DNA from 3 places in the Bacillus sp. 179-C3.3 HS genome. Region 2 is predicted to be linked to each of the others. Evidence: predicted binding sites of a transcription regulator. Region 2 holds the regulator's gene; each other region holds the start of a gene.

Region 1 (3,284 bases), on a different contig from region 2:
TTTTGATTCATGAAGAAACACTCCTTTCCATCAATATAACGAATGACGATAAGAGAAAGATTCCTTTTGAGTGAATTTAAACAAAATTTAAACTTCTCGGTTTAAAAGAAAAGAAGGAGGGGAAACGATTTAAATAGAGAATGAATGAGATGAGCTAATTGAATTCATTAGCGAACAAGTGAGAGTGGAAGGTGATCTTATGATGAAAGTATTTAAACTAACTTTTCATATGAACAATGGGGAAGTGCTGACGTTCGAGTTGAGACGTCCAGCGACCTACGATGTGTATAAAAAAATTGAAGATGCCAATCATTGGTTCAAGCTCAACAACGACATCATCAATTTATTGAACGTCAATAGCATTCATATCGAAACAGAAGATTAACATGAGAAAAGCCGCTTCCCACGAAGCGGCTTTTGGTTATGCAGAGAAATCATTTCGATTTTTTAACTGATCACGAGAAAGCCAGTTTTTTTTATACAAATATGCAATCACTTCAAGCCACAAACGGGGCGCTTTTTTTGGGAAATAAGGTTTTTGATAATAAGTGTAAGCGGCTTTTAAATCATCCCATTGATGACACATTTTTGATTGGGTAAAGCGAGCGACATCAATGACCCGGACACGGCCGTCTTTCGTTAAGATCAAATTGCGTAAATGAATATCTGATGGGTTTAACCCTTTATCACGTGCTTCTTCTAATGCTTCATCTACCTGTTCAATCATTTGCTTTTTAATTGGTATGCCTTTCGTCAGACACTCGTAAAATGTGTAGCCTTGAATATATTCCATTAAAATATACTGATCTCCAGACTCATAAATCTCTGGGTAGTATGTGGAGCCAGAAAGTTTTTCATATATGGCCGCCTCTTTGCGGGCAATTTTCTCAAAAGAAGGAAAAAAAACTTTTAACGCCATTTTTTGTCCATCTTTTTGATAAGTGAATACATAGGCACTTCTTCCTTTGCCGCATAGCTCAAGCTGGGCCGGTTTATAGGCAAGCTTATGATAACGTTTGTTTTCATGATACTGAATCGATTCGGCTAATTTCTTAACATCTGACATGGACTTCACCTTCTTTGGTATCAGTTTATGCGGCTAAAAAACGAATGATGAAAAAACAATCACATTCGGAAAAGTGATTCTTTGGTAACAAACATAACATTTACAAAAGAAGTATACAACGAATGACACTTGAAAATGCCACAACAGTGGATTTGGTTAATGTTTAGAAAAATGGGTCAAACTACATATGACATCCATCGATCTCATTTTCTGAAGAGGTGTAAACATTGAAGATAAAATGGTTCATTGTAGGACTCATCATGACGAGTGTGCTTTGTTTCGCACCAAATATGGAAGGGAAGGAACACTTGCAAAAGCAGTCAAGGACGATCACCGTTCAGCTAGAAAAAGTCTACCTAGATGGAGATGTGTCAATTGAAAGACACCAGTCATCAATCGAAAATAAACAAACATTTTGGGCGCAATATAAAGGCTGGACGTTGGTAGAGCAACGAGAGGATTTTGCCCTTTTTCGAAAGCAAATCGATGATATCTCTCCATTAAGTAAAGCGAATGGATTCATTGGATTATCAGAGGATGGGGTCATTTCTACGTTTCACGGGAGACCTGACGGCTGGGCGGAGCCTATTCATCTCTTTTTTCAAATTGATACGTCTCGTTTAGAAAGTCATGTCGAGGAGCAGCTTCAAAATGGCATTCCATTTCGAACAAAAGATGAACTAGAGCATGTGCTTGAGGTGATGAAGCCATATCGGAATCAAATCTCATTTTAGAACGTGTAAACAGCTTGTTGGTGTAAAAACCGCAGGCTGTTTTTCATGGACAAGTGGTAAAAATAGACTGAGCGAACGTATGTTAACTTTTATTGCAGTTTTCTCTTCGATTTATGTTACAATGGAGAACAGTCAAAGAGGTGAAAACGGTGATAGAGTTTGTGAAAGGGACCATTGATTATGTGTGTCCACAATATATTGTCATTGAAAACGGTGGAGTAGGATATCAAGTATTTACCCCAAACCCGTTTGTCTATCAAGTGAAAAAACAAGAAACCATTTATACGTACCATTACATAAAGGAAGATGCGTTTTCATTATATGGATTTTCAACGAGAGAAGAAAAAGCGCTCTTCACAAAACTGTTAAATGTCACAGGGATTGGGCCAAAGGGTGCATTAGCCATTCTTGCTTCTGGTGACCCTGGAGCGGTGATTTCTGCGATAGAACGTGAGGATGAAGCTTTCCTCATTAAGTTCCCAGGAGTTGGGAAGAAAACAGCGCGTCAAATCATACTTGATCTTAAAGGGAAACTTGCGGATGTCGTGCCAGAAATGGTCGGCAACTTATTTAACCATGAGGATCATATTCAAACCGAAACGGAACAAACCGCACTCGATGAAGCACTTGAAGCTTTAAGAGTTCTCGGATATGCCGATCGTGAGATTAAAAAGGTCCTTCCATTATTAAAAGATGAGAAGAATTTGACGACGGATCAATACGTCAAAATAGCTTTACAAAAAATGTTGAAATAGGGTGATGTCTCGTGGATGAACGGCTCGTCTCAACTGAAGCAGACAACCATGAATCAGCCATTGAGCAAAGTCTGCGGCCACAGATGCTTAGCCAATATATTGGTCAGCAAAAAGTAAAGGATAACCTCAGTGTGTTTATTGAGGCCGCCCGAATGAGGCAAGAAACATTAGATCACGTCCTATTATATGGACCACCTGGACTAGGGAAAACAACGCTTGCATCAATTATTGCAAACGAAATGAATGTGCAGCTGCGTACAACGTCAGGGCCTGCTATCGAGCGACCTGGAGATTTGGCGGCCATTTTAACATCTCTAGAGCCTGGTGATGTTCTTTTCATTGATGAAATCCACCGGTTGCAGCGTTCTATCGAAGAAGTGTTGTATCCAGCGATGGAGGACTTCTGTCTAGATATTGTCATTGGTAAAGGGGACACAGCACGATCTGTTCGTCTTGATTTACCGCCGTTTACACTAGTTGGTGCCACGACACGTGTTGGACTTTTAACCGCACCGCTTCGTGATAGGTTTGGGGTTCATGCCAGATTGGAATACTATGAACAAAGCGATTTGGCTCATATTGTGGCAAGAACAGCAGAACTGTTTGATATTGGAATTGATCTTCGTTCAGCGGAAGAGATTGCAAGACGTGCGCGCGGAACACCGAGGATAGCCAATCGATTGCTCAGAAGAGTGAGAGATTTTGCCCAAGTGCTTGGCAATCATGTGA
Region 2 (3,284 bases):
GTAAATGATTTTAATTTGTAATCAGTATGTTCATTGACTTTGTAGCCTGACATAGCACTCCAAAAATGTTCTCTTGCATCTAGAGCAATATGTAACGCTTCTTTATTCGTCAAGTTGTTATGTTTCTTGGAAGCGGCCAGTGTCGTTGTTTGTAATGAGATGATTAGCATGATTGCAGTGAATAAAACAAATAATTTTTTCAAGGCGAATGCCCCCTTTTCGAAATGAAAACTTCTTATATTACAAATGTTACAATAATTACAGTTAGATTACAAGTATTAAATGTAAATGTTTTTTGTTTCGTTTGCTGATATCTATATAACGTTTGAGCGGCATAAAAAGTTCCCATTTTTTAAAATTTTCGTCTTATTCATCATTTAACCGTTCTAAATGGGAATAAAACCTCTTTTTAACATATTTCTCGTTTAAGTCCCAACACTCTTTTACGTCCGGCACATATAATGTCGTGATGAAAGTCTAAGAAAGTGGTGTTTAAGTATGTATCAATCATATGAAGATGTGTGGAATGGATACCCATATGACGGGCACGTATTTGGGTGGCGAACGTTACCAGTACCTCCAGTAGGAGGATTTCCTATGTTTCCAATTGGAGGAGTTGGTTCAGGGCAAGGGATTGGCGGACAGTCGGCTCCACCAGCTCCCTCACCGCAAATTCTTTCACAGTATCAGCAAGCGGTTTCTCAGCCACAAAGTATGCAGAGCCTCATTTCACAACAAAGTATCGGCGGGCAGCAAACGGTTCAATTTGCTGCGGGTTGTAATAGACGTTGGACCATCGTATTCCTAAGAAACGGTCAAGTATTATTAATGTTTGTACTATCTTCACAGCCTTTTGGACGTACAACGGGCTTTATATGGCCAAACTTTACATTTGGTTCCTTCCCGAGCTCAAGGATTCTAGCATATTCTTGTTCTTAAAAAAAACCGGACTTCATCCAAGAAAGATGAAGTCCGGTTTTTTAATGAATATTTCTAAATACACCAATCACTTTACCTAGTATACTCACATTCTGTAAAATAATCGGTTCCATTGATGGGTTTTCTGGCTGTAATCTAAAGTGCGTATCTTCCTTATAAAAGCGTTTGACTGTCGCTTCATCTTCCTCTGTCATGGCTACTACGATATCCCCATTGTTGGCGGTGCTTTGCTGACGGACAATGACATAGTCCTTGTCCAATATGCCTGCATCAATCATACTTTCTCCCATAATTTCAAGCATAAAGATCTGTTCATCTGGCGTTGCATATGTTTCAGGAAGAGGGAAGTACTCTTCTACATTTTCGACAGCGGTAATAGGTAAACCCGCTGTGACTTTTCCGATGACTGGAACATTCATCACAGGACTCTTTGGAATATTCAATTCCTCTTCATCTAGTACTTCAATTGCTCTAGGTTTTGTCGGATCTCTTCTAATTAAGCCTTTTGTTTCTAGTCTAGCTAAATGTCCATGAACCGTTGAGCTAGATGCTAGACCGACCGCTTCACCAATTTCACGAACGGAAGGGGGATAGCCCTTGCTTTTTACTTCGTCTTTGATGAATTTTAGGATATCGAGTTGTCTTTTTGATAGCTTCGTCATCTTTTGCACCTCAAAACGTCAATTTTAAAGAAATTATAGCATGTTTTTCCTCGTAGTACAAACATAGGTTCGAAAAAACCATTTGACAGAAACGTTTGTTCGTATTTATAATAAATTCGAAACGAACACACATTCTATTAAGGGAGATGACATTATGACGTTAAAAGAATCTATCATATTTATTGGACTATTCACATTCATCGTTGGCGTATTTCTCTCACTTATTGCCGTCACAAGCCATAATGATACAAATCAATATGTTAAAATAGAGGTTCAATCAGGTGATACACTTTGGGGCATAGCTGATCAAGTAAACGACAGCAAATCAATCGATAAGAATTCATTTATTGATTGGGTGACCAAACAAAATGATCTAGTCTCAACGGACATTCAGCCAGGAGATATCCTTGTCATACCTGTCAAAAAAGAGCATCCAGTCGTATATGAACTCGCAACAGTCCAGTAGAAAGGTCGATTGATGACATGAATGCAATGATTTATGCGAGAGTCAGTACTGTAAAAGAAGAACAGGAAACCTCGTTAAAAAGACAAGAAGAAGAGCTATTAGCTTTAGCTAGTTCTCACAAGATGAACGTCGTTAAAGTGATTAAAGAAAAAGCAAGTGGATACGATCTAGATCGTGATGGTGTTTTTGAAATGCTTGCGACATTAAAGGAAGAGTCAATTGATGCAGTATTAATTCAAGATGAGACACGACTCGGTAGAGGACAAGCAAAAATCGCACTCCTTCATTGTCTATTTAAAGAAAAAGTCAAAGTGTATAGTGTATTTCATAGAGGAGAGCTAGAGCTTTCAGAAGCAGATGAAATGGTCATTGAGATCGTAGGGATCGTAGAGGAATACCAACGGAAAATCCATAATTTAAAAATAAAACGCGGCATGAAAAGAGCAATTGAGCGCGGCTACCAGCCTGAACGCAACTTAAAACATAAGGAGCAAGCACCTGGACGTGAGCGTATTGAGGTGCCGATTTCCGAGATTGTTCGATTAAGAAAAAACAACATGACCTTTGCTGAAATTGCTGTGACGCTTCAAGCGCTCGGTTTTGATATTTCGAAAGCAACCGTACATAGAAGGTATCAGGAATACGAAAAGAATCTTACGTAAAGTTTGAATTGTTGTAAATGTAAAAGATATTTAGTAGTATGTAGAGAAAAAGTTTTAAAGGAGTTTGTCATGATTTCTAAAGAACAGCTTGCAAGGATCAATGAGCTTTCAAAAAAATCGAAAGAGATCGGTTTATCGGACGCTGAAAAAACGGAGCAAAAGCAATTAAGAGAAGAATACTTAAAAGCTTTTCGTTCTTCTATGAAAAATACACTAAAAACTGTTAAAATCGTCGATCCAGAAGGAAATGACGTCACACCAGAAAAGTTAAAAAAAGAAAGAGATCAAAATCTTCATTAAGAAGATCATTTCTTTATTATTGAAAAGATGGGAGAAATATTCTCATCTTTTTCATTTTTGTATAAGTTTTTCATCAATTGAGAAACTAAATGTGATAATTTACTTCTTTTTCAGCGTGAAATAGTTGTGAAAAAAGGACAGTAGATTTATGATAATGTTGTACACAAGTTACGGAAGGGGATTTATATGGAAACGATTGAACTGAAATCTATTGCAACAATACGTACGCTATCCATAGACGCAATTGAAAAAGCA
Region 3 (3,284 bases), on a different contig from region 2:
ATGACTTTGATCTGCTTCACCTCTAGTAAGATATCAATAATCGGCTTAGCCGCCATACCTGCTATCGAAGTACTACCAATGTGATGACCGCTCACCCAGTTTTCACCCAGCACAGTTTTCAGTACATCATGTTCTTGACGAAATTGGTCATGCCAGCTTGTTTTGTATTCAACCACTTCTACCCTTCGACGCTGTGCGCGCTCCATCTTCGTTAGGATAAGGTTGTTTTCCACCTCAAGGCGGGCGACTTTTTTAAAACCTAGCTTTTCGTATAGCTTAATCGCTGGAAGATTTGCTTCCGCCGTTGTGAGCTCAATCGGTTTACCATGCGAGATCATGAAACGCATCAACTGTGTTCCAATTCCTTGATAAAGATGGTCTGGATGAACTGCTAAACGGCTGATGACTATTCTCTCTCCATCCATTTCATATGAAACGATTCCTAATAACTTACCTTTTTCTTTAAAGCCTACGAAGTAGCCAATCGCTTCTATGATGTCGTTAATGGTTTCTTTTAGAGGAGGTAAATCGCGATAGCCTATTTGTACTGCCTCTCGCTCATATGCCGCCAATTGAATCTGCAATATCCGCTTTGCTTGCTCTCTATTTGTGTGATCTAGTGGGACAATCATTTTTTCACCTCAAGCTGTTTTACAAATAATACTCGGTCTTCATGCATTCCATCGTAATCTGAAAATACAGAGATGCCGCCTACGGTTTTATCTCCTTTTTCTATTTGGAATCCGAGTTTTGTATGATAGGCGATCGAAACTTTATTACTTGGTGCTGTCACGGCTTTAATCGTTGTTCTTCCTGCTTTTTCAGCCGCTTCATAAAAAGCTTGGTAAAGAATTTTGCCGATCTTTAATTTGCGATGATCTGGATGCACTCCAACAAAGTGGATATAGGCTTCATCAGCATGCGATTGTGATAAAAAACCTACTAAAAATCCGATCAGCTCTCCTTTCTCCACGACAACGAAGCTTGTTTGCTGAAAGTGTTCAAAAAATAACTTTGGCAATTTAGCACGCAAATCACGTCCACCCCACCAATTTTGAATGACGGAGGTGACAGCGTAAAAATCTGACGGCTTTACTTGACGTATCATGATGGCCTCGCCCCTTTTTTCGGTATCTACCTGTTTTAATCGTCTACTTGTCTCATCAATGAGTTTACAAAGTTTGCGTGATTCCTATTGCTTCTTCGTTGATAGAGAGGTCTTCTCCTTTTAAACTTTCACACTTATTTCAAAAAATCCACTTTTGGCGTAGCGGTTTCTTTCTTTCGTTATGTTAAGATAGGCATGATAGAAAGTTTGAGAAATGTTATTGGAGATGATGATATTGGTTTGGGTTGTTACTTCACTTGTTGTGTTTAGTCTTTTAAAATTGCTTGTCACCTCATTGCCTTCTGGTGTAATCGAACGTCTGTTTAATCGTTATGCGGTGCATGCTAAAATCACAAGTGATCAAACGAACATGACGTTTCAAGATCGTCCGCTGGATGATCAGCAAACATCTCAAGTCATTCAATATTTTAATGACGCGATTTTTATTGAACGTTACTATATTCATCCTGGAGATGAAGAGCGTTTCCTTCACCCGAATGAAGGACCTGCGCCACTGACCGTGCAAACAAAACTTGGTAAACAGGATGTCACCTTTTATCTTTTTCATTATGATGATCATATAGATGTGGTTCGGCAGTATACACATCAGCCAAAGAAAAAGTTGACGGCATACCGTTTGCGCTCTGAACCGCTCCAAACGTTCCACCACACGGTACATGCTTAAACATCATTCTTTTACATCAGATGAGACGAAGTGTAAGATGCTTCGTCTTTTTTGTATTCCCAAGGCTTTTCTCTTTGAATGATTTACCAGTATCCATTTCCCCTCTTAACGGTTACAATAGATACAGAACATACGTTCTAGAGGTGAAAATAATGAACGATAGAACCATCCTACTTGTGGATATGCAGTCATTTTATGCGTCAGTAGAAAAGGTGGAGGCTCCTCACTTGAAGGACGTACCGCTCATTGTCTCAGGAGACCCAGAGCGACGAAGCGGGGTTGTGCTTGCTGCCTGTCCGCTCGCTAAGACACGTGGCGTACAAAATGCATCAAGGTTATGGGAGGCACAGGCAAAGTGCCCCGAAGCAGTCGTAGTACGTCCTCGTATGCAGCGATATCTTGATGTCTCTGTCATGATTACAGAATTGCTTGAACAGTATACAGACCTTGTGGAACCATATTCAATCGATGAACAGTTTCTTGATATTACAGGTAGTCTCACATTATTGGGCTCCCCCTGGGATATCGCTCAAAATATACAAACAACGATTATGAACCAAACGGGCATTTATGCACGTGTAGGCATTGGTCCCAACAAAGTGCTCGCTAAAATGGCCTGTGATCATTTTGCTAAAAAAAACACATCTGGTGTCTATGAACTTAGCGCCGATCGGGTGGCTCCTGATTTATGGCCGCTTCCGATCGGAAAATTATTTGGCGTCGGCAAGCGCATGGAGCACCATTTAAAACGAATGGGTATCAGTACGATCGGGACGCTTGCCACTTATCCATTAGATCGGTTAAAAAAGCGTTGGGGAATCAACGGAGAGCTTTTACAGCGGACGGCTTTAGGACACGATCCTTCCCCCGTCACCACTCATACACATGACGAGCAAAAAGCTGTTGGACATCACATGACCTTGCCGTACGATTATGCGTCTTTTGAAGACATCAAAGTTGCTCTCATTGAATTAAGTGAAGAAGTGGCAAGGCGTGCACGCTTTAAGCGCTATCTTGGGCAAACAGTGTCTGTCGGTGTAAGAGGCGCTGATTTTTCACATCCGACAGGATTTCATAGACAAATAAAGCTTCACTCACCTACACAGTACGGCTCAGATATTGCCGAGGCCGCCATTCAACTATGCCTAGAGCATTGGGATGGTCAGCCCGTTCGCAGTGTCGGCATTACCCTTTCACAGCTACAGTCTGACAGTCAATATCAGCTGAGTTTATTTGATCACCATTTTAAAAAAGACAAACTCAGCAAAGTATTTGATGCGATCCATATGAAGTATGGGCCTGCTGCACTGCTGCACGCTTCGTCACTGACAAGCGCAGGGCAAGCGTATCATCGCGCCGAAAAAATTGGTGGTCATTACAAGTAACGGAGGCGAACAACATGAATCCCAATAAATTAACACCTGGATATAACATCATGTGGGAATCAAGTCGAATGATGCTGCCAGAGCATCGAGAACAGCTGCTTGCACA

What was found. The regulator LexA, encoded in region 2, represses DNA repair genes until DNA is damaged. The targets are predictions, from matches to a motif close to CGAACATATGTTCG.
Region 1: ruvA (Holliday junction branch migration protein RuvA) is a predicted target of LexA. The motif match lies at 1,873-1,886, and genes of this name have one in related genera.
Region 3: AB1K80_RS13255 (DNA polymerase IV) is a predicted target of LexA. The motif match lies at 1,919-1,932, and genes of this name have one in related genera.

What each region holds. Positions count from the first base shown of each region.
Region 1 covers NZ_JBFEFT010000004.1:73,936-77,219, forward strand. Annotated here, with positions in the region: gene AB1K80_RS04380 (hypothetical protein) at 1-11, opposite strand, end outside; gene AB1K80_RS04385 (hypothetical protein) at 200-385, shown strand; gene AB1K80_RS04390 (protein kinase family protein) at 422-1,066, opposite strand; gene AB1K80_RS04395 (BofC C-terminal domain-containing protein) at 1,327-1,800, shown strand; gene ruvA (Holliday junction branch migration protein RuvA) at 1,950-2,555, shown strand; gene ruvB (Holliday junction branch migration DNA helicase RuvB) at 2,567-3,284, shown strand, end outside.
Region 2 covers NZ_JBFEFT010000005.1:72,128-75,411, forward strand. Annotated here, with positions in the region: gene AB1K80_RS05225 (IseA DL-endopeptidase inhibitor family protein) at 1-203, opposite strand, end outside; gene AB1K80_RS05230 (hypothetical protein) at 499-939, shown strand; gene lexA (transcriptional repressor LexA) at 981-1,601, opposite strand; gene yneA (cell division suppressor protein YneA) at 1,756-2,067, shown strand; gene AB1K80_RS05245 (recombinase family protein) at 2,085-2,729, shown strand; gene AB1K80_RS05250 (DUF896 domain-containing protein) at 2,799-3,029, shown strand; gene tkt (transketolase) at 3,216-3,284, shown strand, end outside.
Region 3 covers NZ_JBFEFT010000021.1:55,316-58,599, forward strand. Annotated here, with positions in the region: gene AB1K80_RS13240 (GNAT family N-acetyltransferase) at 1-632, opposite strand, end outside; gene AB1K80_RS13245 (N-acetyltransferase family protein) at 629-1,108, opposite strand; gene AB1K80_RS13250 (YfmQ family protein) at 1,344-1,793, shown strand; gene AB1K80_RS13255 (DNA polymerase IV) at 1,946-3,178, shown strand; gene AB1K80_RS13260 (YolD-like family protein) at 3,193-3,284, shown strand, end outside.